3 regions of the Photobacterium swingsii genome follow, and region 1 is predicted to be linked to each of the others. Evidence: predicted binding sites of a transcription regulator. Region 1 holds the regulator's gene; each other region holds the start of a gene.

Region 1 (5,953 bases):
AGTGAAGCAAGCCGGTGTAGAGGTCAATATTCTCAATTCAGGTGAAACAGTGAATGATCTGCTGCACCGTATCGATAGTATTGGTGAGATAACAGGAAAACAAACTGAAGCAAATCAGCTGAAAGAAGAAGTGAAACAACAAGTCGCGAACATTGAAAACAATAATCACAAGGCCAGCACTTCAAATAAAAAGCCCGTCAAAGTCTTATTTCTTTCGATCCATGAAGGCCGCCCTGCAACCGTTGGTGGACGTAATACCACTGCAGATACGGTCATTCGCCTAGCGGGCGGTATTAACCCTGCCGCTGAACAAGTCGAATCTTATAAACCCATTTCAGCTGAATCTATGCTTGAAATGCAACCAGACCTCATCATGTTAAGTAGCCGCACTTATAACTCAATAGGTAAAGCCGATGGTTTATTTAAAGAATTGCCACTGCTTGCAGCTACCCCAGCAGGTATCAATAAAGCTGTGGTAGTTATTGATGGCACTGCTTTAATTGGTGGTTTAGGGCTAAAAAGCCTCAGTGAAGCAGAACGCTTGAACCGTGTTTTCTACCCTTAATCGTCGAGTATTCGTTACGTGTCCGTTATGCAGATCCAAAGACTTCCTTTAAAAATCGTTTTCCCCGTCGGGTTGAGCTTGCTCTGCTTGGCGGTGGCAACGTCAGTAATTGTTGGCCCTATGGCCATCACGCTAAGCCAGAGTTTAAAAGCTTTTACGCCGTGGCAAAATGAATTACCCGCACATATTCAGATCGTTATTCACCAGATTAGGCTTCCAAGAACCCTATTGTGTATAGCAATAGGCGCTATTCTCGCGTTATGTGGCGCCGTTATGCAGGGCTTATTTCGTAACCCGCTCGCAGACCCTGGCATCATCGGGGTGTCTGGTGGTGCAAGCTTAGGCGCGGCACTTGCTATTGTACTGTTCGGCTCATGGGCCGCTTCATTCCCTATTCTGCTCACGTTAGGCACTGTGCCTATCATGGCATTTCTTGGGGGCGCAGTAAGTACTTGGCTGGTTTATACACTTGGCACAGACAAAAATGGCACATCCGTGACCATCATGCTGCTAGCCGGTGTAGCTATCGGAGCCTTATCAGGCGCCGCTTTAGGCCTAATGAATTACTTTGCAGATGATCAAGCATTACGCGACCTATCGTTATGGACCATGGGCTCATTAGCTGGTGCAACATGGCCAGGCATTGCCTTAGCCTTTACAACCTTAGGCATTCTAATGTGGGTCTTCGATCGTCAAGCAAATGCCTTAAATGCCTTTTTACTTGGTGAAGCAGAGGCCAAACACATGGGTGTTAATGTGCAGGCGCTCAAGCGTAGCTTAATTTTGCTCTGTGCTGCAGGTGTTGGTGTCTGCGTATCCCTCACTGGTGTTATTGGATTTGTCGGCCTAATCATTCCACACTTAGGCCGCATGCTTTCAGGCCCTAACCATAAAACATTGCTACCTCTATCGGCGTTATTGGGTGCTTTGATTTTATTAGTTGCAGATATGATTGCCCGCGTTATAGCCGCCCCTGCCGAACTGCCTGTCGGCATCATTACCGCTATTTTAGGTGCGCCATTCTTCATTATGTTATTGGTTAAACAAAAAGGACGCCTGTCATGATGGCTGGTTTTTCATCTTCTCGATTTCAATCCCAGGATAAGATCGCAATTGCAGCAAAAGGATTGCATTTAGGCCTAGGCGGCAAGACCTTACTTGATAACTTTGATATAGAAATCAAACATGGTGAAGTCACGGCGTTACTTGGTCCAAATGGCGCTGGGAAGAGTACGTTACTAAAAGTGCTTTGTGGTGAATTAGATGCAGGTGGTGACATTAGCATTCAGGGGAAAACCCATGCTCAGTGGTCAGCGAAAGAATTGGCGAAGTATTTAGCTGTTTTACCACAGCACAGTAGTTTAAGTTTTGCTTTTACTGCCCAAGAAGTGGCTGAATTAGGCGCTTTACCGCTGGATCTCACTCGCGCACAGGCCAGCAAAACAGCGGCCAGTATGATGGAAAAGACAGAGGTGACGGCCCTATCAAACCGTCTATATCCCTCGCTATCTGGTGGCGAGAAGCAACGGGTCCATTTTGCTCGCGTACTTACCCAGCTTAGCGAAGCCAAGGAAAATGCAATTTTGATGCTCGATGAACCAACGTCAGCACTCGATTTAGCGCATCAACATAAAACATTGCAGCTTGCGCAAAGCATGGCAAAAGAAGGGGCTGCCGTTATCATTGTTTTGCATGATCTTAATCTTGCGGCACAATATGCCGACCGTTTGGTGATAGTGAACGAGGGAAAAATACAAGCTGATGGTGATGCTTGGCAGGCACTTGAGCCTAAAAATATTGAACGTGTTTACGGTTGGCCAGTAACCATCACTGAGCATCCAAGCTTACAACACCCGATAATTCTATAGCGTCTGGTTATGTAATCTCTATAATGCACACATAAATGCATACTGATGCATCAAATTTTACTCAGTTTACATTGTTTATGTTGATGTTTATCAAGTATTGCCATCTTGAGAGACAGAAACGTTGCACTGTGCGCTACACTCAGTAAAATGTGAACGCAAGCGATTAACAATGTAACGCTACCGAATCCATAAAAGCCGCTCATCTGAGAAGCGGCTTTTAACGTTTATACAAGGTCTCAAGCAGCACGTAGCACTCAATATGCAAGAGTAAGCACAGTGCTTGGCTTAGAAAGATCCTCTTTATTCCAATTATTAGAAGAATAAATATGGCAACGATTAAAGATGTTGCACGTATGGCTGGTGTTTCAACAACAACAGTCTCTCACGTGATAAATAAAACACGCTTCGTCGCAGAAGCAACGCAAAAGAAAGTGTTAACGGCTGTTGATGAACTTAACTACGCCCCAAGTGCTGTTGCTCGCAGCCTGAAATGTAACACTACGCGCACTATTGGTATGTTGGTGACTAAATCAACCAACCCCTTCTTCGCCGAAGTTGTACATGGTGTTGAAGAATACTGCTACAAAGAAGGCTATACCCTCATTCTGTGTAACACAGAAGGTAACCTTTCTAAGCAGCGCGATTACCTACGCATGCTAGCAGAAAAGCGCGTTGATGGCTTAATGGTGATGTGTTCAGACCTCGATCAACGTCTGTTAGATTTGCTAGAGCGTCAAAACGATCTACCTATGGTAGTGATGGACTGGGGTCCAGAAAGCCCACACACGGATAAAATCCAAGATAACGCAGCAATTGGTGGCTATGTTGCTATCAAACACTTTATTGAGAATGGCCATACCAAAATCGGTTGCCTATCTGGACACAATGAGAAGTCAACCTGTCGTGAGCGTCTAAAAGGCTTCCAAAAGGCCATGGACGAAGCAAATCTATCAGTGAATGAAGATTGGGTCATCGAAGGTGACTTCGAATGTGAAACGGCCGTTAAAGCCGCAGAACAGTTCATCGCAATGAAAGAACGTCCGACTGCTATATTCTGTTTTAATGACATTATGGCAATGGCGATGATCAGTACTTTTGTTCAACATGGAATTCGTGTTCCTGAAGATATCTCGATTATTGGTTACGATAATATCGAACTCGCGCCTTTCTTCTCGCCTCCATTAACAACAATCCACCAGCCTAAACGCCGTTTAGGCAAAACTGCGATTGAAATCTTAATGGAGCGTGTGAAAGACAAAAAACACGAAAACCGCATTTTCGAAATGTCGCCTGAATTAGTAGTGCGTAAATCCGTTCATAAACTGAATTAATTATTCGCTTTACGCATAAAAATTGAATAGCCGACGGTATCTAACCGTCGGCTTTTTTTTGCGTTAACATGCGGTTAAATCTTCCTTTTTTACATAAATATTTAATATGTAACAATAATATTACTTTTGAATTTCAAATAAATATCTTTCATTTGCTAAGATATTCATTTCATTCCTGAATATTCTCTCTCCACAGAACAGTAATAATTGAAGCAATATCACATTTCACCCAGCCCAGGGTAAACGCTTTTCTGCTATTTACGATATGCTTATTACGTCACGAACAGGGCAAACCATTTGAAAAAGTGGGACGCAAAGCTTCCGGCCTAACAGAGTGTTATTCGATAAACATTAACACTTTCAAGGTAGCGGGGTTACCGATGGATTTAACGCAAAACCTGCTTTTGGGTTTGACATGCTTTTGACATACATTAAGTGTGCTTTGCTAACCTAAACTCCTCGCTTATATGTTAGGTGACTCCCAAGATTTATTTCACCGAGAAGTCGCATGGATAAACCAATACTTAAAGACACCCTAAAATTATTCGATTGTTTTGGCAGTGTTAAATCACGATCAATGTTTGGCGGTTTTGGCATTTTTGCAGGCGAAACAATGTTTGCTCTGGTGGTAAAAAACAAATTACACCTCCGCGCTAATGCAAAAAACATTGAAGTATTTAAAGAAGCCAATCTATCACCTTATGTTTACGAGAAACGCGGTTTTCCCGTAGTAACTAAACATTTTGCTATTCCTGATATCTGGTGGAATACACCAGAAATGATTATTGAATACGCACAAGGCTCACTAGAAGGTGCGAAGAACGACAAAGAAACAAAAAGCAAAATTGGCCCATCTCGCATTAAAGATTTGCCAAATTTACGATTAGCCAATGAGCGCATGCTAAAAAAAGTGGGTATTGATACTGTCGAGAAGCTTGTTGAGGTCGGCGCTATCGACGCATACAAAGCATTACTCGATACGCATGATAATAATCTCAACATTGAGTTGCTTTGGGCTTTAGAAGGCGCGATCAGCGGCAGACACTGGTCTGTAATCAGTGAAACCAGACGTGGTGAATTGTTAGGTTTGTTACCCTAGGGAGTCGGGTGAACAACGACACTTTTGCTACAATAAGAACGAGGCTGATGCCTCGTTTTTTGTTGCTTTAGCCCACCCAATGTCAGGATTACGTCAAAGATTGACTCTACTCACAAATACTGTTCACAAAAGCATCAGTTAACTTTTAATCCCCCCCTAAATAAGTAAAATAACCGCTGCTGGCGGTGTGAAAACCGTCAATTTTTTGTTTTCAACTACTTATGGTAACTGTTGCAGTTAAATCGACGTCAATAATATGTCGTCACTATAGCGACCATAACTAACTTGCGGTCTTTGAGATTGCTAAAAAGTGAGGCCAGTATGCTCTGTTCAAAGCCTTTTCCTGGGCAAGCAGACCACATATTTAAGGATAAATTTTGCAAATGGCCGAAACTCCTCCGCGCCTTTGTTATTCTTAGCCTACTCCCCCCTGCCTTTGTAATGCTACTTGTTTCTCAGCAACTCGCTCCCCTTGATGTGCTTATCGACATATTTACCCTAGTCGGTGGCTTTAATGTCATTCTAGTCATTTGGGGAGGATTACTAAAAATCCGGGCACGTAAATATTGGTACCGTAATTACCATATCGGCAAAACGCTGGTACTGGCTTGCCTACCAATTCTGGCATCAGCCTATATCGCTTTTTCAGAAATCCCCGATAACCGCGTTGTGCAGCAAGAACGTAGCCGTGCTGTTGAAGTCGCCATTAATTAGCCGTTCGTTCAAAATACGCGCAATTAATCACGATTTTCAATTTTTTCCTAATTAATTGAAATATTTGCGCCCTTGGTTGGGTCTCCTTTATTACCTTGGTATAGCATTGGTGCTATATCATGTGTTCATAAGGAAACGACGCAGTGCGCCTCGCGAAAAAAAACAAATATTCAATCTTTGTCCGCCCATTACTTTGGCTACAAAAACGTAATTTCGGCGCAGAACTCAACCCGTCTTTACTTTGGGGACGCCGCCCGCCACTCTTTTGGTTGGTCGCTGGATTTTTTGGCTACCTAGATCGCCGCCATTCACCACTTTCACCGGTTACACGATCTTTGGTTTGTGTCCGCGTTTCACAACTAAACGATTGTGAATT
Region 2 (5,953 bases), 1.4 Mb from region 1:
TATCAACATCAGGCAACTCAGGTAACATCTTAAAAGCGATTGAAGCGGCACATGCGAAAGGCATGAAAGTGATTGCATTAACAGGTAAGGATGGCGGTAAAATGGCTGGCCTTGCGGATGTTGAAATTCGCGTTCCACACTTTGGCTTTGCTGACCGTATTCAAGAAGTACACATTAAGATCATTCACATCTTGATCATGCTTGTTGAAAAGGAAATGGCCGCTGAATAGCCCTTTTACTTGAGGTTAGTTGGCTGAGCAAGTACAACTAACCTTATGTAAAATACAATTAAGCTTAGCTTTTAAGAAAGGGCATAAAGGAATATGTGTGAATTGCTTGGCATGAGCGCCAATGTGCCAACCGATATTTGCTTCAGCTTTACTGGCTTGATGCAACGAGGGGGAAATACCGGCCCACATCGTGATGGCTGGGGGATTACCTTTTACGAAGGGAAAGGCTTTCGTACCTTTAAAGATCCTAACCCAAGCTGTAAATCGCGTATCGCTGAGTTAGTGCAGGAATACCCGATAAAGAGCTGTGCTGTGGTCAGCCATATTCGTCAGGCGAACCGTGGTGGTGTCTGTTTAGAGAATACTCATCCATTTACCCGTGAGCTGTGGGGACGATATTGGACTTTTGCTCACAATGGTCAATTGACAGGTTACCAATCGCTCGCGACAGGGCGTTTTCAGCCTGTGGGCGATACAGATAGTGAAATGGCTTTTTGTTGGTTACTGAATCAACTTGAGGCGAAATTCCCTAAGCGCCCAACGGATTCTGATGAACTGTATAGTTTCATGGCACAGTGCTGTGATGAACTGCGTCAGCTTGGCGTGTATAACATGCTACTGAGTGATGGTGACGATGTGGTGACATATTGCACTAATAATTTGCATTGGATCACCCGCCGAGCACCGTTTGGTCAAGCATCATTGATTGATGAAGATGTGACTATCGACTTCAATCAAGAAACAACACCGAATGATGTCGTGACTGTTGTTGCGACCCAGCCGCTGACCAATGATGAAAATTGGCACAAAATGGCGGCAGGCGAGATGAATGTTTTCCACTTCGGTGAGCAAATCTTTCACCAAGTGTCATCGCAATAAAGCCATTAAGCAAAGGCTTAAGGTCGAGTTCGCTTTTCACGATTTATAAAAAAACGCAGTCAATTTGCATTGGCTGCGTTTTTTATTATTTATGGTTTCAGCAAATTTAATCGTCGGTGGCGTAACCATGCGACGCTAAAATATTACCATCTAACACGGCTTGTCCATTAATCATGGCAAGCCGGCCATTGATTAACCAGTTTGCGACCAGCGGATAGATACGGTGCTCTTGCTCTTGGACACGAGAGAAAATGTTTTCTACCTTATCATCAGCAAAAATAGGCACTTTAGCTTGTAAAATTACCGGGCCACCGTCGAGCTCTTCAGTCACGAAGTGCACACTGGTACCGTGTTCAGCATCACCGGCATCTAATGCACGCTGATGTGTGTGAAGCCCTGGGTATTTAGGCAGTAGCGAGGGATGAATGTTAATCATCTTACCTTGATAGTGGCGAACAAAATCGCCACTTAGGATCCGCATAAAGCCAGCAAGTATAATGAGGTCAGGCTGATAGGCATCGATTTTATCAATCATCGCCTTATCAAAGGTTTCTCTATCGCTAAAGTCAGCGGCAGAGAGGTGTAAAGCATCGACCTTTGCTTGTCGAGCTCGCTCTAAACCATAGGCATCTGCTTTGTTAGATAGTACAGCGGCGACTTTTGCATTTGCAATCGCGCCATTGTCACAAGCATCTAAGATTGCTTGAAGGTTCGAGCCATTTCCTGAGATCAGAACAACGATATTTTTCATTGCCGTACTGCCTTACTTGATTTCAACTTGCTCTTCGCCAGCGCCTACATTGGCAATTTCACCTAGCAACCAAGCATTCTCGCCTTCTGCTTTTAGAATTTCGATTGCTTGTGCTGCTTGCTCTTGAGGGAGTGCGATAACTAAGCCAACGCCACAGTTGAAAGTACGGTACATTTCGTAAGTTTCAACGTTACCAGCCTGTTGTAGCCAGTTGAAGATTGATGGCCACTGCCAGCTTGAACCGTCAACAACGGCTTTTGTTCCTTCAGGTAATACGCGCGGGATATTTTCCCAGAAGCCACCACCTGTAATGTGAGAAATCGCGTGAACATCGCAGCTTTCCATCATTTTCAGGGTCGACTTAACGTAAATCTTAGTCGGTGTTAGCAGGTGTTCTGCTAATGACTTGCCTTCAAGTTCTTCGTTTAGGTCCGCATTTGAAACTTCGATGATTTTACGGATTAACGAGTAACCGTTTGAGTGTGGGCCACTTGAGCCAACTGCGATTAGCGCATCGCCAGCTTTTACTTTTGTACCATCGATAACTTCTGATTTTTCAGCAACACCGACACAGAAACCCGCAACGTCGTAATCTTCACCGTGGTACATGCCTGGCATTTCTGCCGTTTCACCACCGATCAAAGAACAACCTGATTGCACACAGCCTTCACCGATACCCGCAACAACAGCCGCTGCTGTATCGATATCGAGTTTGCCTGTCGCATAGTAATCAAGGAAGAATAGCGGCTCTGCGCCTTGAACGATAAGGTCGTTCACACACATAGCAACAAGGTCGATACCAATGGTATCGTGTTGTTTCAGATCCATCGCCAAACGTAGTTTTGTTCCTACGCCATCGGTGCCTGATACCAATACTGGCTCTTTATACTTGGTTGGTAGTGAGCATAAAGCACCAAAACCACCAATGCCGCCCATGACTTCAGGACGACGAGTGCGCTTAACCACACCTTTAATACGATCAACCAATGCATTACCCGCATCGATATCAACACCAGCATCTTTGTAACTAAGAGAAGAATTATTGCCGCTCACAAGAGTTTCCTCACGGTATGTACACCAAACACATTAAATAATCGTACTGATTAGGCGATTATTTAATGCTGCTGAAGTAGAAACCGTGGGTATGATAACAGCAGTCGTGGCGGAAAGGGAAACGTTTGCGTCAATATTTTTTGTTTGGCCATTTTCCGTAATAGTACTCGCTTTTTCGACCATTTAGGCTGGTGGTAAACAACGCGATGCGAATAACTGGGTGGATAAATGGCGGGGTCGATTGCTTGGATTGAATGATGGGTTATGGTTTAAGCCGGATTTATCGAGAGAAAAAACAGATTCAGACAAACGTTTGCTTAAAGAAGCAACAAACACGCAAAAAAAGCGTATTTAAGTGAATGAGTCGCTAAAATTTATAAGGGTATCGTGTACAATAGCTCGATTTTATATTTTTTTGCTGTTAGGAGTCACAGATGAAAGTCGTTGAGGTTAAACACCCGCTAGTAAAACATAAGATTGGCCTTATGCGTGAAGGTGATATCAGCACTAAGCGTTTCCGTGAATTAGCGACGGAAGTTGGTAGCTTGCTGACTTATGAAGCAACGGCAGACTTCGAAACGGAAAAAGTGACGATTGATGGTTGGAATGGTCCAGCAGAAATCGATCAACTGAAAGGTAAAAAAGTAACAGTAGTGCCAATTCTTCGTGCTGGTCTAGGCATGATGGATGGCGTACTTGAGCACATGCCAAGCGCACGTATCAGTGTTGTTGGTATCTACCGTGACGAAGAAACACTAGAGCCAGTACCTTACTTCAACAAACTAGCATCTAACATTGATGAGCGTATCGCACTGGTTGTTGACCCTATGCTGGCAACTGGCGGTTCTATGATTGCAACACTGGATCTTCTTAAAGAGAAAGGCTGTAAATCATTCAAAGTACTAGTACTTGTTGCTGCGCCTGAAGGTATTGCTGCACTAGAAAAAGCGCACCCTGATGTTGAACTTTACACCGCTGCAATCGATGAGAAGCTAAACGATAAAGGTTACATCGTTCCAGGTCTTGGTGATGCAGGTGATAAAATCTTCGGTACTAAATAAGCCGAATTGATTTATAAATAATGAAAAGCCGAACTTAGGTTCGGCTTTTTTGATCTTGTCATTTAAGCGATTAGTTTGGCTTAGATAAAAAACGGCAACCATCTTGGTTGCCGTTTTTATGCTTGTTAATAGCAGTTATTTTTCAATGCTATCAATTTGTGCATTATCAACAACGTGTGATTCACCGAGATCGTTGGGTAACACAAGGTTAAGCAAGATAGCGACAATACCGCACAAACTTACACCTTGAAGGCTGAATTCGCCGATACCAAAAGCCATACCGCCAATACCAAATACTAAGGTGACGGCCACAATCACTAGGTTACGTGCTTTATGAAGATCAACTTGGTTTTTAATCAGTGTGTTTAAGCCGACGGTAGCAATTGAACCAAACAGTAGAATCATGATGCCGCCCATTACAGGAACGGGGATAGTTTGTAGTACTGCGCCAAGTTTACCCACAAACGCCAGTACCAGTGCCGTTACGGCTGCCCATGTCATGATGATAGGGTTAAAGGCTTTGGTTAGCATTACTGCGCCCGTAACTTCTGAGTATGTAGTATTTGGTGGCGCGCCAAACATAGATGCTGCAATGGTTGCGATTCCGTCGCCTGCCATTGTGCGGTGTAGGCCCGGCTTTTTCAGGTAGTCTTTACCAGTAACGTTTGAAATGGCCAGCATATCCCCGACGTGCTCTACCGCAGGTGCAATCGCAACAGGGATCATAAATAGCACGGCATTGATATTGAACTCAGGGAAAGTGAAGTTAGGCATCGCTAACCAACTTGCCTGTGTAACAGGTGTGAAGTCGACAACACCAAACCCTAGGCTCACACAATAACCAGCCACGACACCCGCCATGATAGGTACTAGCTTAAAGAAGCCTTTTGCGAAAACACTGAATGCAATCGTGGTTAATAGAGAAGCTGCTGAAATCCAAATGGCAGCGTCACCGTTTACCAGTTGAATACCGCCGTCTCCACTTTTACCCACCGCCATGTTGACTGCAGCAGGTGCTAGGCCTAAACCTATCACCATGATCACAGGGCCAACGACAACAGGAGGTAGCAATTTATGGATGATACCTACACCGCGTACCTTAATCACCGCGCCCATCAAGACGTATACGATACCCGCCATCATAAGGCCACCCATGGTGCTAGCCACACCCCAAGTTTGGATGCCGTACATAATAGGAGCAATAAAAGCGAAAGATGAAGCGAGGAAGATAGGAACAGAGCGTTTGGTGATCACTTGGAAAAGAAGGGTACCTATACCCGCACCAAATAGGGCGACATTGGGGTCGAGGCCAGTCAGTAACGGAACCAGCACTAATGCACCGAATGCGACAAATAACATTTGTGCGCCTTGGAGTACCTGCATCATTTTTTCACCCACCTTGTCTAAATTTGGTTTTCTAAAAATAAAATCGCGCAATCCTATCACAGCAGCAAACGATTACCTATGCTTTGAAATAGAGTTTTTTCTATCACTGATGTGGATTAATCCCTTTTGTACGAGGTATCACTAATTCCTGTAAGCGATGCAATATTTCACTTTGGTTTTGTGGTGATAGCGTACTTTTTTCCTATAGAAGCCTGTTATTAAGACGTAAAGGTATAAAAACATGAAGATTGACTAAAATCTGTCACGATATCGGGGCTAAGAGGTTGCTGCTGATAGGCAAATCACCTTATGATCGGAACATATCTAGATGATGAATGAGTTTTCTATGCTGCGTTTTGCTTTTTTTATGTTGGCGTTATTGGCGTTGCCTTTGAATGCTGCCACAGTGAATAACTTGTATCAGGCTCAGGTTGTACTTCCTGACACTGATAAGCAATCGGAACAAACCGCTCGTCAGCAAGGCTTAGAGCAGGTGCTGGTGAAGGTGTCTGGTCAAAGTAAAGTCGTCGACAATGAGGTCATTCGTAAGGCACTAACGAATTCTAGCCAATACATCAGCCAATTCGGTGTTG
Region 3 (5,953 bases), 1.6 Mb from region 1:
AATACCTTCGAGAGGCTAGCCAATAAAGATAGAGCCATCTTGCTCATAGTCTTCATCTTCAATGCGCGCTTCTGCTAATTCTTCAAGGTCAAAACGTAAATGTATAAAAGCAGCAACAATGTCGGCTTCACTGACCAATGAATTAGATGTTCGTTGCTGTAACCAGCTAAGCGATACCCAGCACTCAATCAATGCACCAGCTTGCTGCGCAGGAAAGCTGATCGCTTGGCGCTCAACATGCCAGGTTTGAATGTCGGCAAATAAAATATCTTGGTTCATGGTGTTCTCTATATCACTATTGTTGGAGTTGGATTCTCAGTTCACGCTGTACCTGTTTCGCACTAGGCCGTAAACCCCGCCATAACATAAAACTTTCTGCAGCTTGTCCCACTAACATGCCAAGTCCATCAAGTGTACGCAGCGCGCCCAACTCGTTTGCCCATTGGTTAAAAGTGGTCGTTTTTGCACTGTAAACCATATCGTAGCAAGTCACTTGACTTGAAATCAGGCTCTTAGGTAAAGGTGGCAGTTGACCAGACAGCCCTGCAGAAGTCGAGTTGATAATGATGTCGACTGTAAAGCCTTGAAGTTTATCGATCGCTTGCGAAGAAATATTGCCATACGAAGAAAAAAGATCAGCTAATTGCTGCGCCTTAGCTTCTGTACGATTTGTCACAACCAGTTCCGCTGGTTGTTGCGCTAATAAAGGCAGAATAACCCCACGCGCAGCCCCACCCGCACCAACCAATAAAATACGCTTTCCTTGTAAAGCGACTTGATGCTGCAATAAATCCTGAACTAAGCCTTCACCATCGGTATTGTCCCCGAGAATAATACCATCGTCGAGCTTCTTCAGTGTGTTCACCGCTCCCGCTAACCGCGCCCGCTCCGTTAGCTGTTGTGCATACTGGAACGCTTCTTCTTTGAATGGTGCCGTGATATTACAACCACGACCACCTTGTGCAAAAAAGTGATCAGCCGCCACAGTGAAACCACCAATTTCAGGCTGCTCTGCGTGATAAGCCATATCTTGAGCCGTTTGGCGTGCAAATAAAGTATGAATAAAAGGCGATTTACTTTGAGCTATAGGGTTACCAAAAACAGCGTACTGATCCATGTGGGCAAGCTTCCAATAAATAAGGGTCGATAATTCGACCCTAACACTGCATCTATTGAAGCTCAAACAGTTCGTTTACCACGTCCGCGGTTTTAAATAGTCTTGGTACAGTTTCGCTTCTGCTGAATCGGCTTCGGGTTGGTAGCTATATTCCCAACGCGCTAATGGCGGCATCGACATTAAGATTGATTCCGTACGACCACCACTTTGCAAACCAAACAAGGTGCCACGATCATAAACCAAATTAAATTCGACATAGCGGCCACGACGATAAAGCTGAAACTCGCGTTCACGCTCACCAAAGGGGAGGGTATGACGCTTTTCAACAATCGGTAGATACGCATCAATGTAGCCATTGCCGACCGCTTGCATATAAGCAAAGCTCTTTTCAAAACCCCACTCATTCAGATCATCGAAAAATAAACCACCAACACCACGCGTCTCATTGCGGTGAGGCAAGTAGAAATATTTATCGCACCATGCTTTATGGTCGGCATATACATTATCGCCAAAGGGTTGGCATAACGCTTTGGCCGTGTCATGCCAGTGCTGGCAATCTTCTTCAAAAGGGTAAAATGGCGTTAAATCAAACCCACCACCAAACCACCATACTGGCGCCTCACCTTCTTTCTCAGCAATGAAGAATCGAACATTAGCATGGGAAGTCGGAACATAAGGGTTATTCGGATGGATAACCAATGATACTCCCATGGCTTCAAAGCTACGACCCGCCAACTCAGGACGATGTGCTGTCGCAGATGCTGGCATTTGAGTGCCAAACACATGAGAAAAGTTCACACCACCTTGCTCAAATACAGCGCCGCCTCGCATCACACGACTACGACCACCACCACCTTGCTCACGTTGCCATTCATCTTGTTCAAAGCTTGCTTGACCATCTTGCGCTTCAATCGCACAGCAGATTCGATCTTGCAGGTCGAGTAAAAAGGCTTTAACCGCAGCTTTATCGACTGTTTGCATGTTGATTATCCTTGGCGAAAAACATTACCCGTGATCGCATCACGAATTTCAGATGGATTATCACGGCCGCCAGTGTCACCTTGCAAAATCGCGGGTAAACAGTGGCCAAGTTGTAATTCAACTTCTGCAGCGGTACGCCCTGGTTCTTGGCCAGATAAGTTCGCGCTCGTTGAAGTGATAGGTTTACCAAACTCACGGCATAATCGCTGAACCAGAGGATGATCCGTCACTCGCACCGCAATCGTTGAGAATTGTCCCGTTAAATAAGGAGGTACATTGGCTTTAGTTGGCATTACCCAAGTCACAGGTCCCGGCCACGTCGCTTGAATTTGCTGGCGCTGAGCCGGTGATAACTGGCTATCGTCAATGTAAGGCAACAGCTGGTCATAATCTGCTGCAATTAAGATCAGGCCTTTTTCAATTGGTCGCTGCTTAATGTCGAGCAATTTCATAACAGCTTGTTCGTTGTCGGGGTCACAGCCCACGCCAAAGACAGCTTCAGTCGGGTAGGCGATAACCTCCCCCTGTTGCAGTGCGGTGATCACTTGCGCAAAATTTTCCACGTCACCCTCATTATAATTTAGCTGATTATCATTTAACTTTCTGTTTACTAGTTTACCCACTCTCGGCAAGCAACTCCATGACGGAATTACATGAGGCAAAATCACCGACGCAAACGTTTTCCTTATCTAAAAATCACCGTATAATGCGGCCAACACGTATTCGTAGTGACATTTTAAGTTATCAACAGGAGATCGGAATGAAAGTTGGAATTATCATGGGTTCAAAATCTGACTGGCCAACCATGCAGCATGCTGCTGAAATGTTAGATCGCTTCAATGTCCCTTATGAAACGAAAGTTGTTTCAGCTCACCGTACTCCTCAACTACTTGCTGATTATGCTAACGGTGCCAAAGATCGTGGTATCAAGGTGATCATAGCAGGCGCAGGTGGTGCCGCTCACCTACCAGGTATGGCTGCGGCATTTACGAGCTTACCCGTACTCGGGGTGCCAGTGCAGTCGCGTGCTCTCAAAGGAATGGATTCACTCTTATCTATCGTTCAAATGCCAAAAGGTATCGCAGTCGGTACCCTAGCCATAGGTGAGGCCGGAGCGGCAAACGCTGGTATTTTGGCAGCGCAGATCATTGGCACACACGATGAAGACGTAATGGCAAAAGTAGAAGCATTCCGCAGTGAACAAACTGAAACCGTTCTTGCGAATCCAAATCCAGCTGAGGGCTAATCATATGCACGTACTGGTTTTAGGTGCAGGTCAGCTCGCACGTATGATGTCATTGGCAGGTGCCCCCTTAAATGTTGAGATTTCTGCGTTTGATGTCGCTAGCGAAAATATCGTGCACCCACTCACACAAACGGTGATCGGCCAAGGGTTAACCTCAGCCATTGCACGTGCAGATGTGATTACGGCAGAGTTTGAGCATATTCCACATCCGATTCTTGATGAATGTGAGCAAAGTGGTAAGTTTCTACCAACAACTGAAGCAATAAAAGCCGGTGGTGATCGCCGTATCGAGAAAGCCCTGCTCGATAATGCAAAAGTACGTAATGCAAAATATTACGTTATCAATAACCGTACCGACTTCGATGCAGCAATTCAGCACGTCGGACTGCCGATGGTACTGAAAAGTGCGCTTGGTGGTTACGATGGAAAAGGGCAATGGCGTTTAAAAGATCCCGCTCAAGTGGATACCATTTGGGATGAAATGGCACAATGCATTGACGCAACACCGAATCAAGCCATTGTCGCAGAAGAATTTGTCCCTTTTCATCGCGAAGTATCACTCGTGGGAGCCCGTGGTAAAGATGGTTCAGTTGTTGTCTACCCGCTCGCGGAAAATGTCCATACTGATGGAGTGTTAAGCCTATCAACGGCAATTGATGAAACAGCACTACAAGCACAAGCCAAGCAGATGTTTACCGCTGTCGCTAATAGCCTTGATTATGTCGGCGTGCTAGCCCTTGAGTTTTTTGACCTTGATGGTGAGCTACTGGTTAATGAAATTGCACCTCGTGTTCATAACTCGGGCCACTGGACACAACAAGGTGCTGAAACCTGTCAATTTGAAAACCATTTACGCGCTGTCTGTGGCTTACCCTTGGGTAGCACAGCCTTGATCCGCCCAACAGCGATGCTCAATATTTTAGGCGAAGACACCTTACCAGAAAGCGTCCTTGCTGAAGCAGGTTGCCATGTGCACTGGTACGGCAAAGAAAAACGAGCAGGCCGCAAGATGGGACATATCAATGTGTGTGCCTCCACGCCTGACGCCTTGATGAATAAGTTGCACGCGCTCAGCCAGCAACTGGATAGCGACGCTTTTCCCGCCCTCAAACGCTAAGGCATTTTTCTTGCCCTAAAACTACAAAAGCCAGCATTATGCTGGCTTTTTATCGACATTATCGAATAGCTTATTCGTTTGGCTCGGATTCAACGACATCCTGATACGCGTGGCACTTTCTATCGGCACACTGCAATTTCATCCCACTCACTAACTTTTTCTCAATCAGCAAACCATAGCCACAAGACTGACAGCAGCCACTTACTGGCTTGTGATTAACCGCAAAGCGACACGTCGGATACTGGTCACAGGCAAAAAACATTTTACCATAACGTGATTTACGCTCGATCAAATGCCCTTTATCACAACTTGGACAAGCGATATGGGTGTCTTCTGCTTTTTTCTCTAATGGCTCGATATGATGGCAAGTTGGGTAATTCAAACAGCCGATGAACATACCATAGCGACCTTGGCGTAATACCAGCTCATCGCTGCACTCAGGGCAAGGCTTGCCTAGGTGCTTGACAACATGGCCATCATTTTGATGAAGCGGCTGAATAAACTCACAACTTGGGTATTGGCTACAACCTAAAAAAGGCCCACGCTTACCAAAGCGCATGGTTAATTCACTGCCGCACTCAGGACACGCTTGGTGTTCTAATGCATGTTCATGAGTAGCAAAAAGTTCTTGGTCAATTTTCCCAGACATGGTGATTTACGCTGCCGTTAACAAATTAGTGAATGTAGCCGTCTTCCATGCCATACAACAGCTCTTCCATCTGGCTGTAAGCACTTTCATTACCCGGCGCATTGAATAGCACCATCAAGATAATCCATTGAAGGTCATCTAAGATAAATTCATTGGTTTCGAGTTCCATAACACGATCGATCACCATTTCGCGAGTGTCGGCACTCAACACATGAATTTGCTCTAGGTAAATTAAGAAGCCACGACAAGCAACGTCAAGGCGTGCCATCTCTTGTGGGGTGTAAATACGAATCGACGTCACCGCACTCACATTCATGTACGGATGCTGTTCAGTTTCTTGTAGCGCAGCCAGCTTTTCTAACCAAGAAAGAGCTTTGTAAATATCTTCTTGATGAAAGCCCGCTCGAAGTAGCTCATCGGATAGTTCTTCCTGATCAACCAACAGCTCAGCATCGCTGTGTATATAGGTTTCAAACAGGTACATTAAGATATCCATCATGACTTGCCCCTCCTCGTTTTGATATAGCCACCGGGTACTGAGGTAACAAACCCAAGTAATTCTAGCTCTAATAATTGCATCATTACTTCGTGTACGGGTTGTTCACTACGTTCAGCAACCACATCTACGGGTGTTGCTTCATTGCCTACGGTAGCCAACAAGGCTGGAAATGGCAATTGCTGATCTTCACCCTGTGGCAGAGTTTGGCTTAATTGACTATTTATTGCGCACTCTGTCAGTGCACCTACCTCCTCAAATATATCGACCGGGGTTTCTACCAATTTAGCACCCGATTTAATTAATGCGTTACAGCCGCGACTTTCTGGGTGACGAATCGAACCGGG

The links. Region 1 encodes PurR, which represses purine synthesis genes. Its sites were predicted from a motif close to TNANGNAAACGTTTNCNTNA; they were not measured.
Region 2: upp (uracil phosphoribosyltransferase) is a predicted target of PurR. The motif match lies at 3,215-3,234, and genes of this name have one in related genera.
Region 3: purE (5-(carboxyamino)imidazole ribonucleotide mutase) is a predicted target of PurR. The motif match lies at 2,767-2,786, and genes of this name have one in related genera.

The regions. Positions count from the first base shown of each region.
Region 1 is NZ_AP024852.1:2,178,998-2,184,950, forward strand. Features, by position in the region: gene OCU77_RS10125 (heme/hemin ABC transporter substrate-binding protein) at 1-565, shown strand, start outside; gene OCU77_RS10130 (FecCD family ABC transporter permease) at 593-1,630, shown strand; gene OCU77_RS10135 (heme ABC transporter ATP-binding protein) at 1,630-2,433, shown strand; gene purR (HTH-type transcriptional repressor PurR) at 2,760-3,764, shown strand; cyclic di-GMP riboswitch class I at 4,042-4,146, shown strand; gene OCU77_RS10145 (TfoX/Sxy family DNA transformation protein) at 4,273-4,863, shown strand; gene OCU77_RS10150 (hypothetical protein) at 5,185-5,577, shown strand; gene OCU77_RS10155 (carboxymuconolactone decarboxylase family protein) at 5,721-5,953, shown strand, end outside.
Region 2 is NZ_AP024852.1:743,638-749,590, forward strand. Features, by position in the region: gene lpcA (D-sedoheptulose 7-phosphate isomerase) at 1-230, shown strand, start outside; gene OCU77_RS03635 (class II glutamine amidotransferase) at 324-1,109, shown strand; gene purN (phosphoribosylglycinamide formyltransferase) at 1,216-1,860, opposite strand; gene purM (phosphoribosylformylglycinamidine cyclo-ligase) at 1,873-2,913, opposite strand; gene upp (uracil phosphoribosyltransferase) at 3,348-3,974, shown strand; gene OCU77_RS03655 (uracil-xanthine permease family protein) at 4,110-5,360, opposite strand; gene OCU77_RS03660 (DUF2066 domain-containing protein) at 5,689-5,953, shown strand, end outside.
Region 3 is NZ_AP024852.1:3,752,649-3,758,601, forward strand. Features, by position in the region: gene OCU77_RS17060 (gamma carbonic anhydrase family protein) at 1-26, shown strand, start outside; gene OCU77_RS17065 (DUF1488 family protein) at 16-279, opposite strand; gene aroE (shikimate dehydrogenase) at 296-1,117, opposite strand; gene hemF (oxygen-dependent coproporphyrinogen oxidase) at 1,193-2,098, opposite strand; gene tsaC (L-threonylcarbamoyladenylate synthase type 1 TsaC) at 2,104-2,661, opposite strand; gene purE (5-(carboxyamino)imidazole ribonucleotide mutase) at 2,859-3,344, shown strand; gene OCU77_RS17090 (5-(carboxyamino)imidazole ribonucleotide synthase) at 3,349-4,461, shown strand; gene OCU77_RS17095 (DNA topoisomerase family protein) at 4,532-5,110, opposite strand; gene OCU77_RS17100 (DUF494 family protein) at 5,136-5,609, opposite strand; gene dprA (DNA-processing protein DprA) at 5,606-5,953, opposite strand, start outside.